DNA from 3 places in the Candidatus Syntrophocurvum alkaliphilum genome. Region 1 is predicted to be linked to each of the others. Evidence: predicted binding sites of a transcription regulator. Region 1 holds the regulator's gene; each other region holds the start of a gene.

Evidence for each region. The regulator Rex, encoded in region 1, represses fermentation and respiration genes when NADH is low (regulators of the CRP and FNR family bind a similar motif). The targets are predictions, from matches to a motif close to ATTGTTAANNNNTTAACAAT.
Region 2: coaD (pantetheine-phosphate adenylyltransferase) is a predicted target of Rex. The motif match lies at 6,184-6,203, and genes of this name have one in related genera.
Region 3: SYNTR_RS03275 (DNA double-strand break repair nuclease NurA) is a predicted target of Rex. The motif match lies at 7,206-7,225, and genes of this name have one in related genera.

The regions. Positions count from the first base shown of each region.
Region 1 covers NZ_CP046457.1:1,461,836-1,472,975, forward strand. The annotation lists gene rodA (rod shape-determining protein RodA) at 1-996, opposite strand, end outside; gene minE (cell division topological specificity factor MinE) at 1,161-1,436, opposite strand; gene minD (septum site-determining protein MinD) at 1,451-2,251, opposite strand; gene minC (septum site-determining protein MinC) at 2,268-2,909, opposite strand; gene SYNTR_RS07145 (penicillin-binding transpeptidase domain-containing protein) at 3,069-5,135, opposite strand; gene mreD (rod shape-determining protein MreD) at 5,147-5,641, opposite strand; gene mreC (rod shape-determining protein MreC) at 5,648-6,508, opposite strand; gene SYNTR_RS07160 (rod shape-determining protein) at 6,527-7,531, opposite strand; gene radC (RadC family protein) at 7,576-8,259, opposite strand; gene SYNTR_RS07170 (Maf family protein) at 8,210-8,851, opposite strand; gene SYNTR_RS07175 (DUF4321 domain-containing protein) at 8,870-9,130, opposite strand; gene SYNTR_RS07180 (redox-sensing transcriptional repressor Rex) at 9,257-9,886, opposite strand; gene SYNTR_RS07185 (inorganic phosphate transporter) at 10,009-10,998, opposite strand; gene SYNTR_RS07190 (DUF47 domain-containing protein) at 10,991-11,140, opposite strand, start outside.
Region 2 covers NZ_CP046457.1:459,182-470,321, forward strand. The annotation lists gene SYNTR_RS02250 (electron transfer flavoprotein subunit beta/FixA family protein) at 1-194, shown strand, start outside; gene SYNTR_RS02255 (electron transfer flavoprotein subunit alpha/FixB family protein) at 226-1,179, shown strand; gene SYNTR_RS02260 ((Fe-S)-binding protein) at 1,269-3,410, shown strand; gene SYNTR_RS02265 (acetyl-CoA C-acetyltransferase) at 3,675-4,856, shown strand; gene SYNTR_RS02270 (acyl-CoA dehydrogenase) at 4,881-6,023, shown strand; gene coaD (pantetheine-phosphate adenylyltransferase) at 6,225-6,710, shown strand; gene SYNTR_RS02280 (methyl-accepting chemotaxis protein) at 6,741-7,598, shown strand; gene SYNTR_RS11695 (peptidoglycan-binding protein) at 7,720-8,568, opposite strand; gene SYNTR_RS02290 (gamma carbonic anhydrase family protein) at 8,827-9,357, opposite strand; gene hslO (Hsp33 family molecular chaperone HslO) at 9,639-10,517, shown strand; gene rpmB (50S ribosomal protein L28) at 10,554-10,742, opposite strand; gene SYNTR_RS02305 (Asp23/Gls24 family envelope stress response protein) at 10,867-11,140, shown strand, end outside.
Region 3 covers NZ_CP046457.1:667,038-678,177, reverse strand. The annotation lists gene SYNTR_RS03305 (DUF2225 domain-containing protein) at 1-720, shown strand, start outside; gene SYNTR_RS03300 (hypothetical protein) at 766-1,422, opposite strand; gene SYNTR_RS03295 (hypothetical protein) at 1,422-1,691, opposite strand; gene SYNTR_RS03290 (AAA family ATPase) at 1,736-3,196, opposite strand; gene SYNTR_RS03285 (metallophosphoesterase family protein) at 3,196-4,179, opposite strand; gene SYNTR_RS03280 (ATP-binding protein) at 4,179-6,047, opposite strand; gene SYNTR_RS03275 (DNA double-strand break repair nuclease NurA) at 6,060-7,046, opposite strand; gene SYNTR_RS03270 (hypothetical protein) at 7,237-7,470, shown strand; gene SYNTR_RS03265 (DMT family transporter) at 7,628-8,068, opposite strand; gene SYNTR_RS03260 (ZIP family metal transporter) at 8,135-8,845, opposite strand; gene SYNTR_RS03255 (secondary thiamine-phosphate synthase enzyme YjbQ) at 8,962-9,351, shown strand; gene SYNTR_RS03250 (TIGR04086 family membrane protein) at 9,634-10,002, shown strand; gene SYNTR_RS03245 (Mu transposase domain-containing protein) at 10,594-11,140, shown strand, end outside.

The DNA.
Region 1 (11,140 bases):
AATATTTTCCACAACATGAAATAACCACATAGCACAAATGCCAGTTGCTACTAGGGTCCCATATAAATCTCGCGAATTTGCAGCTATATACAATACTCTAACTAGCAGAAAACCAAACAACATAATAATAGTCGCTCCACCAATAAACCCTAACTCCTCAGCAATAACAGCAAAAATAAAATCAGTATGATGTTCAGGCAAAAATCTGAGTTGGACTTGTGTTCCTTCAAATAAACCTTGTCCTGTAAGACCACCAGACCCTACAGCAACCAATGACTGAATAGTATTCCATCCAGCTCCTCTACCACCTTGTCCATCTTCGTAAGGATTAGCAAAGGCTGTTAACCGATTTAATTGGTAATCATCCATTGGTATCCATGTATCAAATTTAAAATGCATAAAAAGCGTAAGACTTATTAGTAAAACACCTGTTACTAGTAATGAAACTAATATTTTGGGATTAGCTCCAGCAATAAACATCATAATTAATGTAATTGCTATAAAAACTAACGATGTTCCTAAGTCCGGCTGCGCCATAATTAAAAGAGTAGGAATTCCCATATAAACAAAACAAGGGATAAATTGACCTATAGAATTAAGAGAACCTCTGCGCCTATTTAAAAAATCAGCAAAAGAAAGAATTATAAATATTTTAACAAACTCAGTAGGCTGAATTGCTGGTAAAAATGCAATTTGAATCGCTCTAGTACTACCTTTCACTTCATCTCCAATAAAAAGTATAGCTATTAAAGTAATAATAGATACAGCATATAAAATACGGCTATATCTCCCTAGCTGAGTATAGTCATATCGAATTATAAAAATTATTGCTACAACCCCTATCAAAGTAGCAAATAATTGATTTTTTAAAAATGAGTAGGGGTCACTTGAAAGTCCATAGGTTGCACTAGTTAGAGTTACAAGACCTATAAGTATTATTAAAGATAATGCTATTATAAAAGGTTTATCTGTAAATTTTAAACGTTTACCATTCAATATCTTGTCCTCCCTGTGCTAATTATAAGTGTTATAAAAACGTAATGTCTATAGTTTAAATTTAGCCAATAAGAAATAATATTACTATTACATTACATAAAAAAAAGGCGTTTTTACGCCTTTTTAAAAAAATTGTTTTTTTTAATTATAAATATACCTTTAGCTTATTGATTAACAGCTCTTTTAAATCCCTTTACTGGAATGTTAGCTACTAAGGCTATAGAATTATCCTCATTAGACAAGTCAACTGATATTGCATCATCATCAATATCCATATATTCTCTTATTACTTTAATAATGTCTTCCTTCATTTGGTTAAAAAATTCTGGAGTAACTGATGCTCTATCATGGACTAAAACTAGTCTTAATCTTTCTTTTGCAAGCTCTTTGCTACCAGCTGATTCCTTTCCGAAAAATTTGTTCAAAACATCCAAAAACATTTAACCTCCTCCTCTTACCTAGCTAACTTAAGCATCTTCTTAAATCTGTCTACAAACTTCATAGATTCGTCTAAGGCTGCTATTGGGACTTCTTCTCCTGTCACTCGCCTTGCAATACGCTTATAAGCCCCTCCTGCTCTAGAGCTATTTTCAAGTACTGCTGGTTCCCCCCTATTAGTTGATATTACAATCGTTTCATCTTCAGGAACAACTCCTACTAAGTCAATTGATAGAATATCAATAATATCATCAATATCCATCATGTCACCTTGCTTAACCATTTTACTTCTAAGTCGATTAATAATCAGATTAGAACTTTTTAATCCAGCTGCTTCAATCAAACCAATTATACGGTCTGCATCCCTTACCGCAGACACTTCAGGAGTAGCAACAATAATAGCATGGTCTGCACCTGCTATTGCATTTTTAAAACCTTGTTCAATGCCAGCAGGACAATCTACTAAAATAAAATCAAAATCTTTTCTTAATTCATTAGTTAAGTTCTTCATTTGATGAGGTGTAACAGAATTTTTATCCTTAGTTTGAGCTGCCGGAAGAAGATATAAACCATCAAAACGTTTGTCCTTAATTAATGCTTGTTTTAATTTACAGTTGCCATTAACAACATCAACAATATCAAAAACTATTCTATTCTCTAACCCCATTACTACATCTAAATTTCTCAACCCAATATCAGTGTCAACAAGAACTACTTTTTTATCCATCATTGCTAAGGCTGTACCTAAGTTAGCTGTTGTAGTAGTTTTACCTACACCACCTTTACCTGAAGTAATAACTAAAACTTTACTTTTCATTTGTTAAGCCCCCATTTCATATTTTTAACTTTTCAATTACTACCTTCCCACTTTTAATCCGGGCTCGTTCCGGATTATCTACTATTATTTTTTCTCCATCTGGAGGTCTAGTTATATGGTTTGCAATTCTTAATTGAGTAGGACTTAATCTATACGCTGTTATAACCGCTGTTTCATCTCCAAAGCAACCTGCGTGAGCCATCCCCCTTAATGATCCCATAACCAATATATTGCCACCTGCAATCACCTCCGCACCTGGATTAATGTCCCCTAGAATTACAATATTCCCTTCATTAAAAAATTTTTGACCTGACCTTAAGTGTCTGTTAATCAATATGGTATTTTCGTAATAAGGAATTTCATCAAAAATATTTTCTTCTATATTAACTCTTTCCTCTTTTTTAGTTTCTTCATTGCTATTTATAATATCTTTTAAATGAAAACCATAGTTTAATAGTATGTCCTCAATTTCCCTAAGCTGCCGATGAGTTAGTCTTCTATTCCCTATATTAATAATTACTTGTGTTCCTATATGTCCTTCCCCAAAAGCTTCTAACCGGTTTGCTAAATTATCTTTTAATTCGTAAAAGGTAGCTACAGATTTTAAGTCAACGATAACTTCTCCTTCTTTATTTTTAAATGCTTGTTGTATTGACATGGAATGGCCCCCCTATTTTTGGAAAAATGACTTTCCATCTTTGCTTTCCTCATAATTCTATAGTTTACATTTTTTTCCTTCAATGAAAAATAAAAAATTAGGGGAAATCATCACTAATTTCCCCTATTAAAGTCGTTTTGCTATAAGAAAATTATGCTTTTATTCGTCAATGCTAATGTCGAAATTTAATTGGTCCTCATCAGCTAAATGGTCTACAATGCCAAAGTATTGCTCAAAAACATCTTTAGCAACCTGTCCGGCTGACCCACCACCACTTTGCCCATATTCTACTACCCCAGCAAAAGCTATTTCAGGATCATCATAAGGTGCAAAAGCTATAAATACACCATGAAATTCTTTTAGTTGTTCATCTCCAGCTCTACCTGTTTCCGCTGTACCAGTCTTTGCAGCTACTGGGACATCCTCTGGAAAGTGATGAAACAAATGATAAGCTGTTCCACCAGGTCTAGCTACTTCCCACATAGCTCTTCTAGTTTCTGCAATATTATACGGTGAAACATCTGCTTTATTAATAACACTAGGTTTAGTTTCTTTTAAAACTGTACCATCTGGAGATAGAATCCTACTTACGATATAAGGTCGCATTAGATTTCCACCATTAGCTATAGTACTCGTATAATTAGCAAGTTGCAAAACAGTAAAGTCATTGGATCCTTGACCAATAGAAACATTAAATGTATCAAAAGCCTGCCAAGTTGTGTTAAAATTAAAATCAATTTGGTATTGAGCCTCTAACTGTGCTTTTTCGTTTCTGTATTGTCTTTCTAATCGACTTAGTTCATCTTCATCTTCAGCATTTCTATATAGTTCTTCATATTTATCCTCTAGTTGCTCACGACGAAAATCATATTGTCTATCAGTTAGTATTTGATTAATTTCTTGTTTCCACTCTGGTGTTGGCATTAACCCTTTAGCTTCATGAGGCAAATCAACATTAGTTCTTTCTCCTAATCCAAATTCTTTAGCAACTCTAATTATTTCTTCCTTATTTGCTCTTCTCCCTATTTCTTGAAAATATACATTACATGATGTTCCCATCCCTGAATAATAATCTACATTACCATGAACTCCAGTACATCTAATATACGGAGCTATCCAATATCTCCCTTGACAATTAACATAATCATCTACAGAAGTATGACTGTGTTCTGCATCAAGAGCAGCCATGCCAGTTATAGGTTTAAAAGTTGATCCAGGTGGATAGGTTACCTGTAAAAATCTATTTAATGATGCTCCAGGGTCCATCGGATCATAGGTTTCGGTTTGTGGAAAGTAATAACTAGCTTTTTCTTGATTTATATCACCTTTCCAATCATCAGGATACATTTGGGGATAACTGACAGCTGAAAGAATTTCTCCTGTTTTAACATTCATTACTACAGCAGATCCAACCTTAGCTTTAGGGTTACGCTGTTCTTGAAGGTTATTTAAGATTTCTTCCATACTATTTTCCATAACTTGTTGTAATTCTAAATCTAAAGTTAACTGCAAATTATTCCCAGGTATTGGTTCAAGAGTAACTAACTCGCCCACAGGTCTACCTCTAGCATCAACTTCAACTCTTCTAGCTCCAGCCTTTCCTCTTAATTCATCTTCATATTGTTTTTCTATCCCTGATTTACCTATAAGACTATTCATAGTGTAAAAATCACTATCAACTCGTTCTAATTCTTCTTTGCTGATTGAATGTATATATCCTAGCACATGTCCAGCTAAACCTTCATGAGGGTAATCACGAAATGGCTCAACTAAGATCATCACACCAGGTAGATTTTGCCGGTTTTCTTCAATTTGTACTACTAAATCCCAAGGTATATCCCTTATTATTGTAATAGGTTCAAAAAGCCTAAACCTCTGGTTATCAATTTTATCTTGGATATATTCTGGTGTTACTTCTGGAAAGTAGTCTATTAGTATATCCGAAAGTTCCTCTATAATCAGACTGTGGTCTTCAATGCCAGTGTAAGTTATGCTTACTGTATAAACTAACTGATTTGCTGCTAAAATCTCACCTTGATTAGCATAAATTTCCCCACGCGTAGGCTGTATAGACAATAACCGTATTCGATTTTCTTTAGCTTGGGTTTCAAAAATTTCGCTCTGAAATAATTGTACAACAGCAAGTCTAACACACAATATAGCTATAAGTGCAATAATTATATATTTAAAAACTTTGATGTTCTTTTTGAAAACTTCTGGTTTCATTTAGCTCTCCCCTATTGTCCACTTAACAAACCTTTTTTTGACGAATAATAGTACCAAATATAAATTGGAATAGATAATAAAGCATTATATAAAGTTTGATATAATAAAGTTAAAAATAATACTTGGTCTATATTTAAAACTTGAATAGTTATAGTTGATATTATAACTAAAATAAAAGTATTCATAATTGTTCCTACAATTATAGATAAAACTCCTACAAAAATATTTTCATTAAAAACAATAACTTGTAATCTACCAATTAAATATGCAGTCAATGCTTTCGCTAAAGCATTAATTCCAATAAAGCGCCCCATATATAAGTCTTCAAGCAAACCACAATAAAACCCATAAACTGCACTCTTTTTAGCATCATTAAACAAAGCATAAAAAACCACAAAAACTAAGACAAGATCCGGTATAACACCTTTTATACTGTATTCACCAAAAAATGTGGATTGCAAAAATATAGCTATAAATGGCAATAAGATAAGAATTAAATAACGCAAACAACCCTACTCCTCTTCACCCTCTTCTTCCTCTATTAACGGTGCATAATCGTTTATTACTAGAACTTCTTCAAGTTTATCAAAAGCCACAGCCGGTATTACTGATGCTGAAAGCAACAATCCATTTGGCTCGGTTGTTATTTTATTTATATATCCAATCAATATTCCTTTCGGATATATTTCTGACAAACCTGAAGTGATGACTCGGTCACCTTCTTCAACATCAGAATAATAGGGAATATTTACCATTCTTAAAGATAAGTTATCTCCAGTTCCTTCTACTATACCATTAGTTTCTCTAGTTTCTTGTAAAATTGAACCTACTGCTATTTCTCTGTCAGTAATTAAATACACCTGAGAATTATTATTACTAACATTCATTACTCTGCCCACTAGACCATCAGCATTGATAACAGCCATGTTTTTCTCTATTCCATGTTTTGCACCTTTATTGATAGTTAAAGTTTTATACCAATTATTAGGACTTCTTGCTATAACCCTTGCTGGTATAAAATCATACCTATCTTGACTATCATCAATAAATTCAACTATTTGCCTTAGTCTAATAACTTCTGCTTCAAACTCTTTTAATTGCTGATTTTCTATTTTTAATTCTTGTATATCCATACGCAAATCATCTATTTCTTGCATAAGGTGTCTTCTTTCAGTAAATACATAATTAAAACCAGCTATATAATCAGTTAACTCATTCATCCCTCTTTGTAGCGGAGCAAATGCATCTCCAGTAATTTGTTCTATAAATGTTATTTCCTCTCTATCAGAAGATGTAGCAGTAATCATGACTAATATCAGAATTAATGTAACAGTAACTATCCACAATACTTTATTTTTGATTAACTTTAACAATTCTCCTCACCCGATTTTTTAAAAAGATTTTTTAGGTGTTATTAATACCCTTTTTAATACTTCAATATTTTCCAAAACTTTTCCAGTACCATTAGCCACCGCAAAAAGTGGATCTTCACATACATAAACTGGCATTTCAGTTTCATTACTAATTAATTTATCTAACCCTCTTAATAACGCACCACCACCAGCCATTACAATCCCTCTATCCATTATATCAGAGGCTAGTTCTGGAGGAGTTTTTTCTAGGCAAACCTTTATCCCTTCGATAATGTGCTCTACTGGCTCCTTAAGTGCTTGTTGAATTTCATCAGAAGAAACCTTTACTGTTTTAGGTAAACCATTAACTAAATCACGTCCTCGCACTTCATAAAACTCTTCAGGCCCTTCCCAAAGTGCTGAACCTATACTAATTTTTATGTCTTCTGCAGTCCTCTCGCCAACAAGTAGGTTATAGTTTTTTCTAAGATGCTGAATAATAGATGTATCCATTTCATCTCCTGCAATCCTTACAGATTTAGCGGTCACTACACCTCCAAGTGAAATTACAGCAACTTCAGTTGTACCTCCACCTATGTCAACTATTAGATTACCTGTTGGTTCATGCACAGGTAATCCTGCTCCTATAGCTGCAGCCATAGGCTCTTCTATAAGATAAGCCTCTTTTGCTCCTCCTTGCAATGCAGCTTCTCGTACTGCTCTCTCTTCTACAGTAGTACATCCTGTTGGTATGCTTATTATTACTCTTGGTTTAGTAAATGGTGTCCTTTGTCCTAAGGCCTTAGTAATAAAGTATTTAAGCATGGCTTGAGTTATATCAAAATCAGCTATTACCCCATCTTTCATTGGTCGTATGGCAATTATATTTCCAGGTGTTCTTCCAATCATTTGTTTCGCTTCATCTCCAACTGCTAAAACATCACCATTATCGTTCTGGATAGCCACAACAGAAGGCTCTGTAAAAACAACTCCTTTTCCCTTTAAATGAACTAAAGTATTTGCTGTTCCTAAATCTATTCCCATGTCTTTTCCAAAAATCACTTTTAATATCCTCCCTAAATCTCTCTTTAAATTAATCCTTTTTCTTTCAGGCTATTATATTTTAATTCACCAATAATTATATGATCTAATACTTCTATCCCTAATATTTTACCAGCTTCAATAAGCCTTTGTGTAACATTAATATCTTCCAAACTTGGTGTTGGATCACCACTTGGATGATTATGTATCAAAATAATGGAAGCTGCACTTCTTTTAACCGCTGTCTTAAATACCTCACGTGGATGAACTATTGAGCTATGTAAACCACCTATAGAAACATCCTGCATAAATAATAGTCCACCTTTGCGATCTAAGTACATAACTCTAAAATGTTCGCGATCAAAATAACGCATTTCTTCCATAACAATATTTTTTACATCCTCGGGTGATTTTATTGGTATTTTTTCCTGAACCGTTAAAGCTATTCTTCGTCCTAATTCCATAGAAGCTTTTATGCTTACTGCTTTTGCTAATCCTATACCCTTTATATTCATTAATTCTTCTAAACTAGCCTCTTTAAGGTATCTTAAACCACCGTGAAATGCTAATATATTATGTGCTAAATCTATAGCACTTAAATTTTTTGTACCCATGCCCAAAATTATAGCTAATAATTCTGCATCATTTAGGCTAAACTCATCTTTGTTTATTAGTTTTTCTCTAGGCCTCATGTCCTCTGGCATGTCCTTTATAGTAACTTTGTAGTCCATTAACCCTACCTTCTCCCCCCATTAGATTAACCCCCTGAGATATAAGCAATTCATATAACCTATGTAACGGCAAACCAACTACATTAAAATAGCACCCTTCAATTTTTTTTATAAATACAGAAGCAAAACCCTGAATGCCATAAGCCCCCGCCTTATCCATAGGTTCCCCTGTTTTTATATAAAAATCTATTTCTTCATTAGTTAAGCTTTTAAAGTGAACCATAGTTTTTTCAACTATTACTAGTTCATTATCTAAGTCTTTATTTATTAAACATAAACCAGTTTGAACTTCATGAATATTATTAGATAGGGTTTTAAGCATAGCTTTAGCACTGTCTCTATTAAAAGGTTTTCCAAGTATCTGTCCATTTAATACAACAATAGTATCAGCTGAAATAATAATTCCACTTTCTACTTTATTTGCTATATGACGTCCTTTTAGTATTGCTAACTTTTGGACAAGTTCATCTGGAGAATTTGCAGTTAAACCTTCCTCATTAATACCAGCAGGAATCACTTCAAATTCTAATCCTATCTTAATTAGAAGTTCCTTTCTTCGTGGAGATTGTGATGCTAATATAATTCTTGGCAAAACTACACCTTCTTTTACTTAAAGTTTTCTAAAAGCAAGAAAAGCTAAAATGAAACCTATAATAGTAAAAATATTTATATGCAACATAAAACCAAATGTTAAGGTAAACACTTGTAAATCCATAGTAAATGGTGGTAACCCAACACTTTGTGCATTCCCTAAAATATTCATTTGTGGCCATAGCTTAACTATAGCATCTCCTATAAAACCTCCAACAATTCCACCTATAGCTAAAAGCAATAATAATATCTGCCATGAGGTCCTTGACCTTCCACCCACAACCCTACCTCCATTTTTTTCAAGTTTAGCATTAGTATTTCTTGAAAACAAGATAACACCTTTAATAAAGATACTATCATAAAAAACACAAAAAAAAGCCCTCTTTAAGAGAGCTTTTAAATATTTTTACTTATGAAACGATAGATTAAAACTCAAAACCTCTAAATTGACTGATAAATCAACATTTCTAAGAATAATTTCATTAGGAACTCTTAATACATTCGGTGAAAAATTTAAAATTGCTTTAGCACCCGCTTTTATTAAATCATCTGTAACTACTTGAGCAACTGATCCTGGAACAGTTATTACACCTATTTCTACATTGTTTTCTTTAACTTTCTTACTAAGTAAATCAATATGCTCTACCTCAATATCCATGAGCTTTTTACCTATTATGGCTTCATCTATATCTAAAATAGCAGTTATATTAAATCCTCTATCAATAAATCCTTGATATGTTGCTAAAGCTGAACCTAACTTTCCTGCTCCTATAATTATAACATTCCATTTTTCATCTAAGCCCAATATTTCCATTAAATGATTAAAAAGCTCTTCTACATTGTATCCTACACCACGAGTACCAAACTCACCAAAATAAGCTAAATCCTTTCTAACTTGCGCAGAACCTACGCCAACCCCATTTGCAATTTCTCCAGAAGAAATTGTTTGAGTACCATTTTCTATTAGTTTCTGCAGATACCTAGAATAAATTGACAACCTCATAACAGTAGCTTCAGGTATTTTATAAGCTTTCAAGCTTCCACTCCTCTTCTTAATCATTTATAACTGTTATTGTATCATATTTGTGAAAAATTTAATAATGTTTTTATTAGAATATTATAAATTAATATTATTTTTATCATTCTATCTGGATTTTATTAAAAAAGCTTACTAATTATTTCAAACATTGCTATAGCCACAAAAGCTGAAGAAGGAATTGTTATAACCCAAGCTGCTATAATTTGAATTGCTACCTGCCACCTAACCCCCTTTGCACGTTTAACTGTTCCTGCACCCACTATAGAAGAGGAAACTATATGAGTAGTACTTACAGGTGCACCTAATAAAGTTGCTGAATATATTACAATTGATGAAGTAAAATCAGAAGCAAACCCATTAATTGGTTCTATTTTAAATATTTTTGAGCCTACAGTTTTTATAATTCTCCATCCACCTTGTGCTGTTCCTAATGCCATTGCAGAAGCACAAGCAACCTTAACCCATAAAGGCACTTCAAAAACAGTTATTATCCCAGCCCCAAACAACACCATAGTAATTATCCCCATCGATTTTTGCGCATCGTTTGAACCATGTGCAAAGGCTACCATACATGCTGATAAAACCTGTAGCTTTCTGAACTTATTATTTGTTTTTAAAGGTGAGTGATTTTTAAATAGCCAAAAAAAAACGGCCATAAAAATTCCGCCTACTAAAAAACCTACAACGGGTGATATTATTAATCCTGCAAAGATTTTCACAAAGCCTAACCACTTTACTTGAGTAACTCCATAGCCAGCTATAACTCCACCTACTATACCACCAATCAGTGCATGTGAAGCACTACTTGGTATACCTAAGTACCAAGTAAAAGTGTTCCAGAAAATTGCTGCAGATAGAGCAGCTATAATAACTATAGGGGTTACAAGGTCAGGAGAGACAAGGCTTGTTCCAATAGTAATTGCTACGGCTGTGCCACTTAAAGCACCTAAAAAATTAAAAACTGCTGCTAAAATCACAGCCATTCTTGGGCTTAAAGCCTGGGTGGCAACAGATGTAGCAACAGCGTTTGCTGTATCTTGGAATCCGTTTGTAAAGTCAAATATTAGTGCTAATATTATTGGGATAAGTACTAGTGTAATACTAAACATATTTGACAGTTATAGCTTTAACAACATTACTGACATTTTCACAATAATCAAAGGTTGTTTCGAGATGTTCATATATTTCCTTCCATTTTATAATATCAATAACATTTTCAGTTTTATCAAATAGGATTGCTATACCTGTTCT
Region 2 (11,140 bases), 1.0 Mb from region 1:
GTATAATGCAGGCTAAGAAAAAGCCAGTTGCTACAGTAGATGCTGTAGAAACTGAAAATAAAACTACAATAGTTGAGTATAGCATGCCACCTGAAAAAGCTGCAGGTGTTAAGATAGAAGAAGAGCCAGAAGTAGCTGCTCAACAATTAGCAGATTGGATGTTAAATACTGCTAAAGTAGAAATTAAAAAATAAATATTTTATAAAATATAAAGGAGGGTAATTAATGGCAGGAACATGGGTATTTGTTGAACAAAGAGACGGAAATATCCGTAAAGTTACCTTTGAAATGCTCTCAGAAGCCAAAAAATTTGGTGATGAAGTAAGTGCTGTTGTTTTTGGAAAAGGCGTAGAAGGATTAGCTCCTGAGTTTGCTAAATATGGAGCGGACAAGGTATATGTTGCGGATGATGACATTTTTGCTAACTATAACACAGGTGCATATGTTGCACAGTTAGTTGCAATGATAAATGAAAATAATCCAAATGCTATATTATTTGCTCATACATTTAATGGCAGAGATTTAGCATCTAGATTAGCTCAAAAGTTAGAAATAGGACTTGCAACTGATGTTGTCGGTGTAGAATTAAGTGCTGGAAAAGGTTTATTTACCAGACCAATCTATGCTGGTAAAGCATTATCAAAAGTAGAAATTACAACTGGTCCAATATTAGGAACAATTCGTCCTGGTGTATTTGATGTTGCTGAAGCTGCTGGAGCTGGTGAAGTTGTAAAACCTGCTGTAGCTGCATCAGATGCTGATGTATATCAGACTGTTAAAGAATTTGTGCCAACTGTATCAGCTAGACCTGAACTTACAGAAGCTGAAGCTGTTGTATCAGGTGGACGTGGTCTAAAAGGTCCAGATGGTGTTAAGCTTATTGAAGACTTAGCTGACCTTCTAGATGCTGCAATAGGTGGTTCACGTGCATCAATCGACTCTGGTTGGTTAGGACATGAATTACAAGTAGGACAAACAGGTAAGGTAGTTAATCCCAATATTTATGTAGCTGCGGGAATTTCAGGTGCTATTCAGCATCTAGCCGGTATGTCCTCTTCTAAAAACATTGTTTCAATTAACACAGATCCAGAAGCTCCAATATTCAACATTACAGATTTTGGAGTAGTAGGTGATCTATTCAAGGTAATACCACCATTATTAGATGAGCTTAAGAAGTAGCTTGCCGGGGATGTGGCAAATACTGGATATGCATTAGAGTGCATGTCCAGTGTTTAGTCATGTTTAAGTTTAAAGGGAGGGTAATTTGAATGATAGAATTTCTCAGTAAATACACAGAATTTCAAGTTTATGATATCCCTCAGCGTGTTGTTGGAGCCAATATTCCTTTTGAAAAGCTTATCTATGTAATTATGCTTATTCCTTTGGCTGTTTTAGCATTTGGTATTTATCGTTGGGTTAGTGTATGGATGATAGCTAAAGGAGAAATAAACAGATTTGATAATATTGGTCAACGTGTTGTATCGCTTGTAGCAAATGCCGCAGGTCAATTGAGGGTAATTAAAAATCCTGTAGCTGGAGCCATGCACTTTATACTATTCTGGGGCTTTATTATATTATTTTTAGCTGCAGGTCTTGATGCACAACATTATTGGCTTGGATGGCCTCCATTATATGACAATATTTATATTGGATTCCAAGCTATTGTTGATATAGCAGGGTTATTAGCTATTATAGGTATAATAGGTTTAGCAATTGTTAGATATGTAATTAAACCTGATAGATTAAATGATACTAATCCACTAGATGGTATATTACTAGCATTATTATTAGTTATACTTGCATCTGGTTATCTAATTGAAGGACTAAGAGTAGCTGCTCAAATTCAATTAGCTACACAAATTGAGTATATTGCTTATGAACAACTTGCTTCTCCTGTTGGATGGTATGTTGCACTATTATTTACTGGATTAACACAAGAAACATTATTATTATGGCATCGTATTATTTGGTGGGCTCATATGATACTTGCATTTGGTGTAGTATGTATGATTCCATTTACTAAGTTAAGACACATGGGAGTAGCACTTGTACAATATTTCGCACGTAATATGGAAGCTTCAGAAATTCGTATGTTGCATAATATCGAAGAAGCAGAAACATTTGGTGTAGAAAATATTGAAGAGTTCACATGGAAAGACTTAGTTGATTTAGATGCTTGTATTCGTTGTGGTAGATGTCAAGAAAACTGTCCAGCATATAATACAGGAAAAGCATTAAATCCAAAACTAACTCTAATACAAAAAATGAGAGAGCATATGCACGAAAAAGCTCCATATGTAATAGCGAATCAAGGTCATGAAGAAGATGTTGAAATGATGGCTATGACAGATGAGGCAGAAGAAGCAGTTAGCCCAATGGAACAGAGCTTACTATATGATGTAGTAACAACTGATGTGATATGGGATTGTACTAACTGTCGTGCATGTATGGAACATTGCCCAATGTTTATTGAGCATATTCCAAAGATTGTTGAAATGCGCAGAAACCTTGTTATGTGGCAAGGAGATATGCCTAATGAAGCACAAATGGCCTTTACAAATATGGAACGTAACTATAACCCATGGGGTGTAGGTTGGGCAAACCGTGCTGATTGGTTGAATGAAAGAGAAGTAAGAGATTTAGTTAATCTTGTACCTGAAGATGGTAAAGAATTTGAATATCTTCTTTATGCTGGTTGTGCAGTTTCATTCGACGACAGATTCAAGAAGGTTGGAGAATCATTAGTAAGACTACTTGATCAAGCTGGAGTATCCTTTGGATATTTAGGAACTGAAGAATATTGCTGTGGAGACTCAGCTAGAAGACTTGGTAATGAATATCTATACCAAATCTTAGCACAACAAAATATTGATTCCTTTAATAATTATGGTGTTAAAAAGATAATAGTTGTTTGTCCACATGGATATACTACTCTTAAGAATGAATATCCTCAAATGGATGGAAACTATGAAGTATATCATTACACTGAAATACTTGCTCAATTAGTTGCAGAAGGCAAACTAAGTGGAGGAAAATCATTAGGAATTAACCTAACCTATCATGATTCATGTTTCTTAGGCAGACACAATAACATTTATGATGCTCCAAGAAATGTGCTTAAAGCTGCAGGCGGTAATGTAATAGAAATAGATCAAGGTAAAGATTTAGGCTTCTGCTGTGGAGCCGGTGGAGGACGCATGTGGATGGAAGAAGATGCAGTTGAAGGATTTAAGCGTATCAATGATACTAGAACTGATCAACTTCTAAAACCTGCCCCTGAAATGATAGTTACCAACTGTCCGTTCTGCTTAACAATGATAGATGATGGTGTAAAAGGTGCAGAAGAAGAAGCACAAACTAAGGTACTTGACGTTGCTGAAGTGCTTTGGGATTCAATGAAAAAAGAATAATTTAAGTTAAAAAAAGACCCACTTTACAGTGGGTCTTTTTTTTTGTGTCTAAAAAATCAATAATAAGAAATATATGTAAAAAAGAAGGAATTTTATAACAAATAAAGAATAGATTGTAATATAATTAAATTACGCTTATAGTGAACGAATTTTGTCAGAACTTATTATAAATGTGATGTTCTGACTACGGGAGGTGGATAAACGTTAATAACGAGAGTTAATATTGAATAATTAATATAAAAATATATTAGGGGGTTAATTTAAATGACTAAAGAAGTAGTTTTGGTTGGTGCATGTAGAACACCTGTAGGATCATTTGGTGGCACATTAAAAGACGTAAGTGCTGTAGAACTAGGAAAAGTAGTAATGGAAGACAGTTTAAAACGAGTTGGATTAAAACCAGATCAATTAGATGAAGTAATATTCGGATGTGTATTACAAGCTGGTCAAGGTCAGAACGTGGCTCGTCAAGCCTCTATTCATGCTGGTATACCGGAAACCGTTCCAGCATATACAATCAATAAAGTTTGTGGTTCAGGACTAAAGTCAATTAGTATAGCTGCACAAGCTATAAAAGCAGGTGATGCAGATGTTATTCTTGCAGGTGGAACTGAGAATATGTCACTTGCTCCTTATGCACTAGAAAAGGCACGTTATGGATATAGAATGGGACCTGGAAAAATAGAAGACTTAATGATAAAAGATGGTTTATGGGAAGCTTTTAATAATTATCATATGGGAATAACTGCAGAAAATATAGTAGACGAGTGGAATATATCTCGTGAAGAACAAGATGCTTTTGCTTTTAGAAGTCAAGATCTTGCTGCTAAAGCGATAGAGGAAGATAAATTTAAAGATGAAATAGTACCAGTGGTAATTAAGACTAGAAAAGGTGAAACAGTTTTTGACAAAGATGAACATCCTAACTTAGCACCACAGGAGAAGTTAGCCAAAATGAGACCAGCCTTTAAAAAAGATGGTTCTGTTACAGCTGGAAATGCCTCTGGAATAAACGATGGTGCAGCAGCAGTAATAGTTATGTCTAAAGAAAAAGCAGACGAACTTGGCTTAGAGCCTTTAGCTACAATTTCAAGTTATGCATCAGGTGGTATTGATCCTAAGATTATGGGTATTGGACCTGTTCCTGCTACTAAAAAGGCTTTAGATAAAGCAGGATTAAATATAGAAGATATAGATCTTATAGAAGCTAACGAAGCATTTGCAGCACAGTCTTTAGGAGTATCAAAAGAACTTGGTTTAGAAAAGGTTATGGATAGAGTAAACGTAAATGGTGGAGCAATAGCAATTGGACATCCAATCGGAGCATCAGGAACCAGAATATTAGTTTCACTTCTTTACGAAATGCAAAAGCGTGATTCAAAAACAGGTTTAGCTACTCTCTGTATTGGTGGAGGACAGGGTATAGCTATGGTAGTTTCAAGATAAACATAAAATGAGGAGGATTTATAAATGAATTTTAGATTATCAGAAGAACATGAAATGTTTAGAAAAACATTTAGAGATTTTGCAGAAGGAGAAATAGAACCATCAGCTGCTGAACGTGATGAAGAAGAAAGATTTGATATGGATCTATTCCGCAAAATGGCTGATTTAGGCATGTGTGGATTACCGTGGGGAGAAGAGTACGGAGGAGTAGGATCTGACTTTCTAACTTATGTATTAGCGGTAGAAGAGCTTTCAAGAGTTTGCGGTTCTATGGGTGTTACTTTATCAGCTCACGTATCACTAGCTTCATGGCCAATTTGGAAATTTGGTACAGAAGAACAGAAACAAAAATATCTAGTGCCATTAGCTGAAGGGACTAAAATGGGGGCATTTGCAATTACTGAACCAACGGCTGGTAGTGATGCAGGTGGAACAAAAACAACTGCAGTACTAGATGGTGATGAATATGTCTTAAATGGAACCAAAGTATTTATAACAAATGCTTATTATGCTGAAACTTATGTTGTAATAGCTAGGACAGGACCTAAGGATCTTGGACATAAGAGTATAAGTGCATTTATAGTTGAAAAAGATACTCCTGGCTTTAGCTTTGGTAAAAAAGAGGATAAGCTAGGTATAAGATCATCAGCTACCTATGAGTTAGTATTCGAAAACTGCCGCATTCCAAAGGAAAACCTTCTTGGTAAAGAAGGAGATGGATTTAAAATTGGTATGATGATCCTAGATGGTGGAAGAAACGGAATTGCTGCTCAAGCAGTTGGAATAGCTCAAGGAGCATATGAATTTGCACTTAACTATTCAAAAGATAGAGTTCAATTTGGAAAACCAATATCTAAACAACAGGCTATCCAATTCAAATTAGCTGATATGGCAACACAAATAGAAGCTGCAAGATTATTAACCTATCAAGCGGCTTGGTTAGAAAGTCAAGGATTGCCATATGGTAAAGAAAGTGCAATGGCAAAACTGTACGCGGGTGATGCTGCAATGGCAGTAACAACAGAAGCAGTACAGGTATTAGGAGGATATGGTTATTCTAGAGAATATCCAGTTGAAAGAATGATGAGAGATGCTAAGATTACACAAATTTATGAAGGTACAAATGAAATTCAACGTGTAGTTATAGCAAGCAATATTTTAAAGTAAACATTACTTTAAATTAAACTAATAAAAAAAAGGTAATATTATCTTTTCATATAGCTGAAAATAAAAACACAGAAGAATATTCTGTGTTTTTATTTTTATTTAAAAAATAATTAAATTGCAGGATAAAACAAAGTTTGAGTAGAATTTTTTTATATTTGATATTGTAATAGATTTAATAAAACCAAAGGGGCGGATGTAATAATGAAAGTAGCAGTGTATCCAGGAAGCTTTGATCCTATAACAAATGGGCATATTGATATTCTTAATAAAACTAGTAAGCTATTTGATAAAATAATTGTTTCAGTTGTACATAATGTTACAAAAAATGCCCTGTTTTCTCTTGAAGAACGGGTTGAAATGATCAAAGAAAGTACAAATCATATGGATAATATTGAAGTAGATTCATTCAATGGATTATTGTCTAATTATTTACAAGAGAAACAAGCTATAGCTATAATTAGAGGTTTGAGAACGGTTAGTGATTTTGAATATGAAATGCATATGTCGATGATGAATAAAATGTTAATTCCTGAGGTAGATACGATATTTATTATGTCTGATAGTAAAAACATTTATGTTAGTTCTAGTGGTATAAAAGAGGCTGCACTACTTGGTGGGGATATTAGTTCATTAGTACCGAAAGCAGTTAATATGAGGCTAGGAGAAAAAATAAAAAAAAATGATTAATATAACATTGTTAGGATAGGGGGGGATAGGGTGAAAAGAATAGTTATTGTAGGTGCAGGTCAAGGAGGAACATCCATACTTAAATCATGCTTAGGAATAGAAAGTATAAAAATCGAAGGGATCTGTGATGCAAATTATGATGCACCTGGAATGGTAATAGCAAGAGAGAATAATGTGAAAACATTTTCAGATGTAGTGCAAGCAATTTCCTTACCTGGGATTAATGTAATTATAGAGGCAACAGGTAATGCTAAAGTAGAAGAAATTATAAATGAAAATAAAAGGGATGAAATTGCAGTAATTGATTCTCATGGTGCTGATGTAATGATGACAGTAGTTGAATCTAGAGAAGCAATGATAGAAACGTTACATAATGAATCAGAGAAGTTAGCTAATATTTCAATTGAACTTGCAGATACTATGGAAAATGTAACTAATAGGATTGAAGAGGTTAATAATTCGGCTAAATTAATGGCATCAAGAGGAAATAATTTAATAGATTCTGCTAATGATGCTACAGAACATCTTAATGAAACAGGGGAAGTTTTAGATTTTATAAATACTATTGCAAAACAAACTAAACTTTTAGGACTAAATGCAGCTATTGAGGCTGCTAGGAGTGGGGAGCACGGAAAAGGTTTTGCTGTTGTAGCGGAGGAAGTACGGAAACTAGCCGAAAACAGCACATTATCAGTTGAAAGAATTTCACAAATACTTAATAATATAGAAGAGTCAGTAAAAGTTATTACAACAGGTGTGAATGAAGCGGCATCAATAGTGGAAAATCAAGCGGAATTGACACAGACAGTTTCAACTAATGTTCAAGAGCTAGAAGCAATGTCTGAAGAATTGTCTTCATTAGCTCAGCATCTTGCCAGCTTAAGCTAAAAAAAACCCATATTTATTTGTTTGCTTAGCCGTATCTTTACATATAAATAAAGGAGTATCGGAATTATGGAGGGAGTATCCATAATTCCGTGTAAATAAAATTTTAGTTTACTGTGTTTTTTTATTTATTAATTTTATCTAATATAGTAACTTCAATATTTTGTATTCCCCAGCGTAGAGCTTCTTCATGAGTTTCAAAACATAGGTCTATTTTATTACCATTAATAGCTCCACCTGTATCAGCTGCTACGCCATATCCGTAACCTTCAACATATAATCTTGTTCCTAATGGGATAACATTTGGATCTACTGCAATAATACCTTTACCTAGTGGTAATCCAATATAGGATGGATAGCCTCCCCAAGGATAATTACATTGGTCACAAGGACAATAAGCAGTTGCAACCATAGTTCTTGTATTTGAGTTTTGAGTAATTTTATTTAAGCCTAAAGATGTCTTAGTTTTATGATCTACTACACCATCAACTGTAAGTTGTGCATCTTTTTGAAACTCCACTACAGCATTATATGTTCTTTCATCAAATACTCCATCAACAGTTCCTACTGCATATCCTTTACTATTTAATATCTGTTGCAGATCACGTACTTCTTGTCCACTTGAACCCCATTGTAATGGAGTAAAAGAATTATTTTTACTGTCCTCATTACTAGTAGCTACTAACCCTAGAGCTTGTCTTGTTTGGGGCCCTACAATTCCATCTACATTTATATTGGTATCTCTTTGAAAACTAACTACTGCATTAAAAGTAAGAGCACCAAAAATTCCGTCTACAGGTCCACATGAATATCCCTTTTCATTTAAAGTTTTTTGCACTAAACTTACTTCTGAACCAGTTGATCCCCATCTTAAGGTTTGTTGGTCTGCATAAATATTATCAACACTTAGTGTTAATAAACCTATTACAAAGAAACACAAAACAAAAAACGATAAGATATTATTTTTTACCATAAATAAAACTCCTTCCCAACAACTAATTACTGCATAGTAATACATTTAAATATAATGTATAGTGTATTCTTCTAACAAATAAAATTCAAACATCATAATGTAGTTTCTATGAGGAGATACTTGTTGGCAAAAAGTTAAGGAATCAAATTCAAAATCAATTATATATTTGATTAATTTTTCATTACCTTGGTATCTACCACCAAAGTTGGATAAATAATAAGAGGCTTATGAAACCATATTTAAGATTTAAGCAATAAGTTACTCCTTAATTAGCTTCAATTCGGTTTGGCAACATGCTGCGAGGTCGTGATAAATATTTACAGCTGCTTTATTATGTATAGCCATGTTATCTGTAACTTCCTTTACAACCTGAGCAGGATTACCCATAGCAAGCTTTTTTTCAGGAATTATCTTTCCTGGAGCTAAAAGGCTACCAGCTGCTAGCATACTACCAAATTCTAATGTACATCCATTACAGATAATAGCTCCCATACCAATAGCTGCCTCATCATTTATTGTACATGGACCATGTACAATTGCTGCATGACCTATTACTACATTATTTCCTATTAAAGCAGAAGTTGTGGGCTCAGTGTGTATTATACTACCTTCTTGTACATTAGTTTTGTTACCGATAACAATATTTCCATAATCGCCTCTTAAAATGCTATAAGCACCAATATAACAGTTATCACCTATCTTAACATCCCCAATAATTACTGCTTGGGGGTGAATAAATGATGATTTTGCTATAATTGGTCTATTGCCTTTGTATTCATAAATTGGCATTATAAGATCCTCCTTAAGTTTTTTGTAGTTATTTTTTGCAGCAAAATCTTAATGATATTTTAATTATAAGATAATAAAAATAAGGGTAACTTATTTGTCAGTGAAACTAAGATTTATTATAGTTTAATGGATTATTTGTATGAAAAAAATATTTATATGACTTATATTTATAAAATTATAAATATGGAAACAATTATATAAATGAAATAATTGCTAATGCACCTACAATTATTATATATTGAATGCTAAAATATTAAAAAATATTGAAAGGATTATTAACTTTGAAAGATTATTTATTATTAGCAACTGACAAAGCAAAGCAAGTAAGGGTATTTATAGCAAAAACAACTAATTTAGTAGATAAAGCTACTAAAAGACATAAAACATCAGCTACTGCATCAGCAGCGCTAGGTAGAGTTATAACAGCTGCTGCTATTATGGGCATTAGTGATCTAAAAAGTGAGAATAGTCGTCTAACTATTAGAGTTAATGGTAATGGCATTGCTGGTGCGGTTTTGGCAACAGCTGACAATAATGGTAATGTTCGTGGTTTAATATCAAACCCTAGTGCAGATTTACCATCTATTTCTCCAGGAAAGTTAAATGTTGGTGGAATTATTGGTAAAGATGGTAAATTAGAGGTAATTAAAGATCTTGGAATGCAACAGCCTTTTGTTGGAAGTGTTGCTCTTGTTAATGGCGAAATAGGTGAAGATTTAGCTCATTATTACTTAATGTCTGAACAACTACCTTCTTTAGTATCCCTTGGTGTACTTGTTGCCCCAGAATTAAGCATACAAGCTGCAGGTGGGTTAATTATACAAGCAATGCCTAATGCAGATGATGAATTATTGCGCACTATTGAAGGCAATGTTCTTAAGATGGGGACTATTAGCAAATTTATAAATGAAAAAGAAGACTTAAAAAGTATACTTGATATAGTACTAGATGGTATTGAATATGAAATAATTATTAAAGATAAACCACTTGCTTTTAGATGTGAGTGCAATAGAGAAAGATTACTATCAATTGTTGCAAGTATGCCTGAAAATGAAATAGAGGAAACATTTGAAGAGCAGGGTAAGCTAGAGATAAGTTGCAATTTTTGTAATGAAACTTACTTATTTACAAAGGATATTATCGAGGAGGCTAAAAAATAAAGAGCCTTAGCATTTTACTACTAAGGCTCTAGCATTTTATATAGCTCTTTGGACTTTGCCTGAACGTAGACAACGTGTGCAAACATAAATTTTCTTAGGTGTTTGTCCAACAACAACTTTGACCCGTTGTATATTTGGTTTCCATTGTCTGTTAGTTCTTATATGCGAATGGCTGTATTGTTTGCCAAATGATACACCTTTTTCACAAATTTCGCATTTTGCCATGGCTTATGCCCCCTCTCTATTACAGTTGACTTTTATATTTTAGCAAATAGGGTATAAAAGGGCAAGAAGAAGGAATAAATACTCTTTGAATAGAATTAAATTATATTAGCAAGGAGGAAATATAATGTTTATAATTAAAAATAATGACCTAGGGGAAATCACTGTAGCTAAAGATGTTATAGAAACTATTGCTGGTTTAGCGACTATTGATTGTTATGGTCTTGTAGGTATGGTATCTCAAAACATTCAGACTGAATTAACGAGTATTTTAGGATTAGAATCTATTCGTAAGGGTGTTTCTGTACGTGATTCAGAGGATGGCTTAATAGTCGATGTATATGTTGTAGTCGGTTATGGTATTAAGATATCAGAAGTAGCCCATAACGTTATGCAAAAAG
Region 3 (11,140 bases), 790 kb from region 1:
CAAGAAGAAGAACCATATTTTTCAGGAGAAAGAGATTTAACAACTGCTTTACGAAGTTTTCAACTAGCTATACGGTGTTCACAATTAAAAAAAGCTAGTGCAGGCGAAATTGCAGGACTACTACTAGCATCTGCTTGGTTAGCTAGAGAGATTAAAAATACAGAATTAGAAAACACTTATATGAATCAAGCATTAAAACATTATCGAGAAGCTTATGAAAAAGGGACAAATACAATAGGTAACCTAAGTGATATACAAGCAACTTATTTAATAGGAGAGCTTTATCGAAGAACTGGTGAATATTCCGAAGCCGTGAATTGGTTTAATAGAGCAATAGGACATCCCCAAATTAATTCAAATCCTTCTATAGAAAAATTAGCTAGAGACCAGTGGGCCTTAGCTAGAGAGCAAGTTAAACAAGCAGGAAGCAAAAAAGAAGATAAAGAAGATGTGATTAATCAAGAAAAAAAAGTATCAGATTATCCATCTAATACAAAAGAATCTAATAGTAATACTACTGTTCAACTAACAGTTGGTATTTATCAACACCAGTTTGATTTTTTAAAAGAAGTTGCAAATAAAAATCCACAAGTAAATAAAGACCAAGTACTAAAAGCGCTATTGGACGCTACAATAGAAACTATTGGAGAAAGAAGCATAGATGAATTTTCTTCCGAAATTGAACTTAAGAGAAATTTTATTAAAATGTTAAATGATTAGGGTGTCCATAATTCCGTGTAAATGAATTTTCAGTAGTAATGTGATTTAATAGTTATCTTGATTAAATTTAGATATTACATTACTTTGTCCATTTTCAATAAATACTTCATATGCAATATCTCCAGCATCAGAAAGATGCTGATTATGAGTAACCATAATTATTTGTCTATTAAAGTTTTGTACAACCATATTTAAAAACTCAGCAACATTTTTAGAATATTCTCCTGAAACATGTTTAGCAGGTTCATCAAGTAATAGAGGACCTTCGAGCTTTGGGCGAGAGGTTTCAAGTAGTGACACTCTAAGAGCAAGAGCTACAATATCTACAATTCCTCCACCGCGTGATTCTTGAGGTTCATTTGATACAATCTGCTCTCCTCCATATGTTGATGATACTAAAAAATAAGCCTCTGTTCTCTCCCCTTTTTCTTCTAGTTCTATATTAAATTTTAGATCATTTGGAAATACAATGGTTAATGCATTGCTAACTAGGCTTTCCATTGTATTCTTAGATTTTTTTCTTGCATACTCTGATGCTAATTGATATATCGTACTAACCTGCTTAAATATTTGAATTTTATTATCAAGTTCTCTTAGTTCAATTTGTTTTTGATCAATTATTTGATTAAGTTTATCAAATTCTCCCTTACGCACTAAATAATCATTTTGAAATTCTGCCAAAGCATTTTTTAATGGTTCCATTATTTTAATCCTACCTTTTCTAGATATTCATCTGGAAGTAGGTTTTTAGCTTCTTCAATTAGTGAATCCATTTCTGTTTTTAATTCTTTAATTTTTTCAGTTAATTCATCTGGATTAACTCCTAATTCTTCAGATTTTTTCCTTAATTCAATTAATTCTTTTTCTAAATGTTCTTTAGAAGCGACAGCTCTACTTCTATCATCACGAGCAGCCTTAATAGCTTTATCTAATTTTTTTATTTTTTCTTCATATGTATTTTGTTTAGTCATAATTTAGCGGACTAAAAACAGTCCTTAACCCCCTTTCTATCCTTTTAATTGTTTTTATCTGATAAATTCTTAGTAAGTTCGTCTATAAGATTTAAGTCTATATTAGAATAACAAGTGGGACATCTACCTGCTTCCTTTAAAGTTGCTATATAATTATCAATCAATTTGTTATATTTATCTTCAATATTACTTAAGATTTGACTACTCTTTTCATAGTCATCTTTCGTCGAATAATAATTTTCCGATATATTTAGTACATTTATATAGCTTTGATTAAGATAATTTAAATTATTAATAACTTTTTCCAAACTATCTAAGTTTTTATATTTTTCCAGATATCTTTTTATGGTGTTGTAATTCTTTTTTCTTTCATCATATAACCTTTTTAATTCTTGTATTTCATGCCCTTTTATCCTTAGTTCATATAGCTGGTGAATAAGGTTATCCCCATTATCTATATTTTGGGTTTTTGTAATAACATAGTTTATAGTCTGTATTTTTTTTTGACATAAGGAAATCTGGCTATCTATATTACCCAAATCATTGAAAACTGTATATGTTTCCTTTAATTGACTTAAGAATTCAGCTGAATCCTCAACGTATTGAAGTTTTTCAGCCAAGTTATTAAAATGTTGGGCTTGTTCCTTTCTTAATTTAATATCTTTATTTATTGTTTCTAATTTGCTTAAATGTTTTTCAACTTCTTGGCATTGAATAATTTTTTCACTAGATATTTCTAAAAACTGCAATTTGTTCAAAAAAGTATTTATATTTTGTATTTTAATTTCATTATTGTTCAATTTGGTTTTAATGTCCTCAAGTTTATTAATTTTTTCTTTTAATAAATCAATTTTTTTAATAACAATATTTAATTTATTAATCTTATTTTCTTGCTCAGGTAAATCAGCATATTCTTTAAGAGTTTCTGTCATATTATTTATATCATTTTCTAAATCATTTTTTCTTCTGCCTAAACCACGGATATCTCGCAAAATATCTCTTTGAGCACCATCAATAATATGTAAATTAGCTATTCTACCTATTACTTTTGCACGTGTTGAAGCAGTTTCGGATAAAAGAAATGGACTATCTAATTGACGAGCAATATTTAACTCAAATTCTTTATCTTTATCTATCCAAAGTCTATAAATACCAAGCTCTTTCTGTACCTCTTGAGGAACATCTTTGTTAAATTTTTCAAATATTTCTTCTTCTTGATTTGGTTTCTTTATAATGTATCTATTAATTCTCTTAGAATCATCTCTAATACGTGAAATCTTAACATCATTATTTAAAATTACAGTAACCTCACAAGATGTTTCACCTGCTCTAATAAAACCCGATCCTCTTGGTTCATTAAAAAACAACCAACGAATTGCTCTAATAATTGCTGTTTTTCCTTGGTCTGATTCACCAACAAAAATATTTAAACCAGAACTAAGGTTTAATTTGGTATGAGTATGTGATTGAAAATTGATAATTTCTAATTGTTTTAGATATTTCATTAATCCCATCCATCCCTAAAAGAAAATTTCTCTTCCACTATAGAAATTCTTTTCAAGGCTTCTTTTCTTACTTCAGTAGATTCACCTAATTTTTCAACAACCTCGTCAATAATGTTTTTTACATTCATCCTTTCCATATCTGCTACGTTTTTTATCTCACTTGCAAACATTTCAAGCTTTAACTCCATAGCCGCTTTTTCTTCTAATTTTGTTCTATCTAATACATCAGTTCCATTTAATGCACTAGTAAGAGGTATTAATTTGCAATCAATTTTGGATTCTAAGCTAATTAAACAAACATTTATATTCCGAGTTAATTCTGACTTGTGATTAGATAATCTAACAACTGCCCCTGGATTTATGAAATGTTTGTCATCTTTTTCAATTACACCAAAACCTAAATGGTTATGTCCACTTAAAGTTATATCAGCTTCTGTATTAGTTATTTGTTCGATAAGAGTTACATCACCAGGAAACTCCTTTTCATATGACAACATTCCGTGCACCATATGTATAGCAACATCACATGCACCCTTTTTCACTACATAATCAAGCTCTACAGATCTTCTATCCATATCAAAATGATAAGGCTGGCCAGTTAATTGCAATTTAACATTGTTTTTATGAATATATATTGGTACACCCGGATTTAAAATGTTTATAAAGCCTAAACGACTTAAAAACCCTAGTAAAGTTCGAGGGAGAGAGCTTAAATTAGCACCAAATAAATCATGGTTACCACTAATAACGTATATAGGTGCTTCGAATTCCCTAAAAATTTCTAAAAACTCCCCAGTTATAGCTAGAGACGGACTTGGAGTATCAAAAAAGTCGCCTCCATGTAATATATAATCCACTTTATTTTCAATAGCTATTTTATTTATCTCTCTTAGTTTATTTTTAAGTGTTTCTGGTAGATTATCTATTCGATTCGCTGGATTGTTACCACGTATATGCGTATCTGTAATATAGAGTATTTTCATTAATTATCACCTGTACTTTTATATGTAAACCCTAATAATTGATTGTTTTCCTTTACTAACTGTCCCTGATCAACAAGTTTATCAAGGTAATTTATCATTTGATCTTCACTAATTACTATATCTTCTTCCTCTAGTTTTAAGAGGGGATCCAAAAGATTAGTTTCACTTATGGGAATAAATTCATTAATTATATTATATATTTTTTCTTCATCTTCGTTTTTTTCAGTTAGTTCATCAAAAGGATTAATTTGATGTGGACTTTTGGTTTTTGAAACCCTTACTTTAACTGATATTGTTCTACCAAATATGGGTGAGGATATAAAGCTGGTTCCTGATAATAAATAAGGTAGTCTTTTTATTTCTTCAGAACCAATATCAGTTTCTTCCCTAATTACAGCTAAATCAGTAGATCTAACTGTTCTAAATATTATTTTAGTATTAAGTTGGGCATTAACTGTATCATCTAATAAAGCTGGTCTTTGTGTAGCAAGTATTAAAAACACCCCATACTTACGCCCTTCTTGAGAAATTTCTTTTATTTCTCTCCTAGATGGAATATTGTGCTCTCCCCTTGGTGCAAAATTATGCGCTTCATCTGTAACTACTATAAAGGGTGGGAATTTTGTTGCTGTATTTAAGCCTTTTTGAATTGCATCTCGGTATTCTCTTCTTTTGGTATAAATACTTCTTAAAACATAAGCAGCATAAACTCTTAACATCCAGATATTACCTCTAACAATAACTGCTTTTTGAGCTTTTAAGCCATCTTCTATTTTTTTAATACCTTCATCCATAAAAATACCTTGGCGGACTAAGCGATTTAACCTCCAACTAATGGATTTTAATGTGCTTAATTGCCCCACCTGTTTCTTTAGAGCTAGTAATCTATTTAAGTAATAGCTTTTCTTTTTTTCCTCAATGTCTTTTCTCTGCATAAACTCTTGTCTAAAAGTTTCTTCACTAGGACTTTCTAGTAGTGAAATCAAATTACTTAAACGCTCTATAAATAATACCCTACTATCTTTATTTTCAAGTAAACTAGCAACTGCATTTTCCATAGCTTCAGTTATTGGACTTACAGCACCCAGTAAGTTACATAAATCTCCAGGACCTAGTGAATCAAATTTTACCCCAACATCACTACCTACTGTTACTATTGTACAATTACGCTCAAATGTGGCTTTAAATTTATCGGGTAATTCATCTGAAAATGAATCTTTAAAATTCATTTCATAATGTGGATCAAATATTAATAATGGTATTTTCTTGCTTATTAATTCTTCTATTATAACCCTAAGACCAAAAGATTTCCCAGAACCAGAGCCCCCAAAAACCCCTAAATGAGGATAACTTTGCATCGATTTATAGTCCAAAATAAATGGAACTCCGTTTTGAGATATAACTCCCTTTTTATCATTAAAAAGGGGAGCTATATTACTTAATTCTGATGGTAGTGATGATAAAAGCCCTTCTGTTCCTTGAATTATCCCTAGTGTTAATCCTACATTAGGAAATGCTTTTATCAAAAGGTCTTCAACCTCTTCAAATAAAGGTTCTCTTACAACTGCACCTGTTTTTACAGGATAGAATAATTCACTTAAAATCCTTATTTTTGCAATATAAATCATTTCATCTTGAATATGGTATCCCAAATTACCTAATGTTTTTACAACATCACTATCTATTAAAACTGGTGAACGCTCATCAACTGTTGGAATAAAAGGATTAAGAGCATATGTTTCTATTACTTCCCCCACAGGATTACCTACGTATTCATCCTCTATTATTAATAGTTCATTAAGTCTAAATTTTCTGTCACCAGAAGTTGCCCATACCTCATGTTCATTCGTCATACCAACAACTTGCATAATAATCCCCCATTAATAAATTCGATTTTCTCGGTTTGGTTTGAAATATCTTTGATAGGTATCACTATCTATACAGGTGCTTATCAATTTGTCTACTTCTTTTTTCCTTAGTCTAACCTCTGCATCAACTATTTGTAACCATATTGGAATCCCTTGTCCTTGTTTAGGAGTTAATGAATAAAGTAAATGCATAGTATTACTCACATAGTGTTCCTGCTCAGGCAAAAAATCACATGCTATTGCTTGAGGTGATGATGATAGCCTACCAAATACAGTACAGTAATCTTTTTTAATACGATTACCTGTATGAAAATTAATATATTCACCTTGATTAAAAAGCCCAAATAATAACTCTCTATCGTATATTCTAGGTCTGTTAGCAACAGTAATATTAAACCACTTTGCCAACTCTGATGTTGCTATTTCTTCAATTAAACCAACAAGTATTATATCTTTGTCTATACACTCTTGATATAACTCTTCCCACTCAGGGTATTTATCAAAAAGCAAGAATCCCCCATCCAAAATTATTAATGATGGATTAAACTTTTTTATAGTAGTTAAGGCTGTTTTCAACTCCATTCGGGCTAGATTTTCTTTTAAATAATTTCTATACGATTCATCTATACTTATTTTATTATCAATGCTTGATTTTTCAATTTCTTTAAAAACTTTATGGTCTAAAGGAGTTAGAGCTAAAAAATCATCAACATGTTTTTCACCATCAAAATAACCCGTGCTTTTGGCTAAAGTTTTTAGTAAGCAAATATAATATGGAAAAAACGAGCCAAATTCAACCCTTGAACCATCTACTGCCACAATTTTACCAGCTTCTACGATAGTATTTATTTCTTTTTTAGATAAGTTTATAAGGTTTATAAATTGTCCTTTTTCTAAAAATCTTTCTCGCAGTATATTAATTTCTGGTAAATTCTCTTTCCATGAGTTGATAAGAGTATTAAGATTATATAATGAGCTTACAATATTTTCGTTAACCATAATCTACCTCTTTCTGCCAAACATATATTCTATTATAAAGATTATTGACATTTATGTTAATACCCAATAAAAAAAGAACTAAATTTGCTCAAATATACTTAAATTTATTTTAAATTTTAAATATAATATAATTGGCTTTATTGAAGATGTAATTTTAACATTGATAAATAATTAAAAGCGGAGGAAACAAATGATTTACGGATTAATAGCTTTAAGTATAGGATTAATTTTATTGTTATATTTTTTGTTTGTGTACAAAAGTACCAATAAAAAGTTGCTTCCTACAAAAAATGATGATTTGGTTACATACTATATTGATTTTGCTATAAAACTTTATCCAGTACCTTTTTGGAGTGGTGTAATAGGTTTGCTTCTAGTACTAGGTAGCTCGATTTTCCTTATAATTAATTTTATAATTTCTTAATTTATTAAAAAAGCAGGATTATTTAATAATCCTGCTTTTCGATTTAATATACAATTATTGTTTACACTACAAAAAGTAACTACAAAAAACTTAAGGCTGAGCAAACATGTTTGCACAGCCGATTCCAATAGTCTAAGTTTAGTTGTATTTGAAATTTTTACTCCATAAGAAGGATTCTAGCTCCTATTGCTAATAATGCTATTCCCAATATATCCCAATACTGAAATTCATACTTTTTTAATCCAAAAGCTCCGAGATGGTCAATAAGCACTGCAGTTGATATCTGAGCAACTATTATGGCTGTTGTGGCATTTCCGACTCCAATTTCAGGAATTGAGCGCATAACAGCGTAAATTATTAAAACATTTAAAAAACCACCTAAATATACATACCATGGGACAGTACCAAGCTTAGTAAAACTAGAAAAACCTATACTAGCTATAATAATGATAGCTAAAACAGTTGCAAGTCCAATAATATGTACAATTAAGGTAGATGTCCATATCCCCAAAGCTTTAGCTAAAGCAGCATTTAGTGATCCTTGTAAGGCCATAGCCGCGCCTGATATAGCTGCTATTCCAAGATATAACCAATTCATAATTTATCTTTCCCTTCTCCTTTTTTGCTCTATTTATTGTTAGAAAAGACAAGATAAATTATTCATTTATATATAAGTTGCTATTAGTATAATTAAAATCCCTAGCCATAACCCCCACCATCTAGTAGTTTGATTTTTTTGTTTAGCTTCAGGCCACAGTTGAAAAATTACTAAATACAACATAACTCCAGAAGCAAACCCTAATAGTAAAGGTAGTAAGTTTGGTACAACTGTAATAGCTAACTTTCCGATAATATAGCCAAGAGGGGTTATTAATCCAACTAAAAAGGTTTTTACAAGTATACTGAATTTACTCATTCCTACCATTAATAAGGGGGCAGCTATTGCCATACCTTCAGGAATATTGTGAATCCCTATCCCTAAAGCGATAACCATACCTGCTCTAGAGTGCATTTCATCCCCTAAGGCTATCGCCATACCTTCAGGGAGATCATGTAAAGCAATGCCAAGCATTATTAAATATCCTAGTCCTAAAAGCGAATCGTCTTTAGTAAAACGCTTAAAAAAAATTTTATCTATAATACCTAATAAAATAACACCTACTAAAATGCCTAAAATTGCACTTTTATAGTTTGGACTAAAAAGTGCTGATGGTAATAAATCAAAAATTACAACTGCTATCATAACTCCAGCAGCTAATCCAAGAAAAAAAGCTAAATTTTTGTTGCTCCATTTCCTTTGTAAGAATAATAAAACAGCACCAAGCGTAGTACAAAAACCAGCTAAAAAACTTATAAATAAACTATTTGATAACATATAGCCCCCATGAATAACTAAAGCAAAGAATTATATATAATATTATGAATGATTAAAGATTTTTAGATATACTATTTAATACCAAGTTATTAATAAAATAAAAAAGGAGGCTTTTTATGTATACATTACAAGTAATAACAAATAAGAAAGATGAATTAATTGATATAACAACAAAGATTAAAGAATTAGTGCAAAACCACCCAACTCCTTCTCATTTATGTGTGGTTTTCATACCTCATACTACAGCTGCAGTTACAATTAATGAAAATGCTGATCAAGATGTTAAAATTGATATTTTATATGGTTTAAGAAAAATAGTTCCAGATTCAGTTAATTTTAAACATTTAGAAGGAAATTCTGATGGACATATTAAAGCTAGCTTGATTGGGTCTTCGGAGTTTATACCTATTAAAAATGGAAGCCTATGTTTAGGAACTTGGCAGGGAATTTATTTTGCTGAGTTTGATGGACCAAGAACTAGAAAGGTATATGTATCTCTTTTATAATTTATAATTTGGCTGCATGATAAGCACGTTTGCTTCAGCCGATCCATAGTCTAATTTTAGTTTTTTGCAGTGATACCATGTTTGCATTCTTAATTTAATGGAAAAACTTATATTGCGCGAATATTTTCGCGCTTTTTTTAGTATTACTTATTAATATAATTTTTTCTAATAACAGCTCAAGCGTTTTTCCAAGCAACCAGTTATTTATTGCTTGGTTTTTCTGTTAGTAATCATAAATCAGATTTTTTCTACATAATTTTCAAGAAGAGGAGGTGTTTATAGATGACAAACAAGTTATCAATTGAATTAAATGGACTTGGTCGGGCTATAATAACGGCATTTGTTTTATCTGTCTTTTCTGCAATAATCGTATATTTTACTGGTTTACACGAAACTTTAATCGGCCCCTTATCAAATATTATCTTAATTATTAGTATATTTTATGGAGCATGCTATGTAAGTAAAAATTATGGAACCAAAGGACTTGTACGTGGTATTATCCTTGGATTAATGTTTTTTATTGTAATTTTAATAGCTACACTTATTTTTAATATTAGTCTACTTAGCTTGTCTACTTTAATTTCTACACTTGCTGTATGCTTAATTTCGGGCGGCTTAGGAGGTATATTAGGCATAGGATTAAGTGAATAGGTGGCTAACGGCACCTAATTTGTGTGCCGTAGCCCATATTACATGTATATATTATAACTGCTCATTGTCTTACTATATTTAGCGACTATAAATAAATGTTAACAAGCAAACTAATTAAATATTTATAAATGCCAATAATTAAAAAAATAGTTTTTGCTGTTCAATTATATTTTAAATATAAATAAAAGTAACAAACCTAATGTTAGTAAAATCATCCCTATATATAAGCGTAACTGAGGCACCACTATTCTCTGCCCCCTAAAAAAAACAAGGAGTAGCTTCTACTCCTTTAGTCTTAGTTCCAAAATCTTAACAAGAGGTTTCTTAAGAAAACGGGAAGTTTGATGTAATATACTCGCACAAAAATCACCCCTTCAATCAAATAAAAAACTTACGTTTAATGTATAGTATGTTGCTAGAATGAAAAACGTTACCTTTTTTAATATAAACTAAGTTCTTTGCACTTTTTTGATAAGAAATATGTTAAGTTAACCATTTTGTAAATGATATTATAAAGAAGCTACAGTCTATTTTGATAATCAAAAAACTAAAGTATAACTTTTTTGTGGCAGACTCAGTTATAGCTGCGATATGTTTGTACAAGCTTTCAAATCTCCCAACCGAGAAGCCTTTCTTGAAGGCCAACAGCTTATGTTTGATTTCTTTAATGGCATTCCAAAACGAATCATTTTTGACAATGCCAAAGTAGCTGTAAAAGAAGGTTTTGGTCAATATGCAAAACCCCAAGATAAATATCTTTCATTTAGTGCACACTATGCATTTGAACTAGATTTTTGTAATCCCGGGAAAGGTAATGAAAAATCCTTAGTTGAGAATCTTGTAGGATACGCACGAAGAAATTTTCTTGTTCTAGTTCCAAGAGTATCTAGTATTGATGAATTAAATCAAAAGCTTTGGGATGCTTGCTTAAAATACCGTAATAACCATAAAGTACAAAACAGAGATCATTCAGTAAAAACCATGTACCAAGAAGAATTACGCTTTTTAAGTGCAGTCCCAGTATTTAGATTTGATACAAGTAAAACAGTAGTTACTAATGTTGATGACTATTCTACCGTTAGGTTTGAAAAGAATAATTATTCAGTACCCACCAAATATTTAAAAAAGGATATTACCG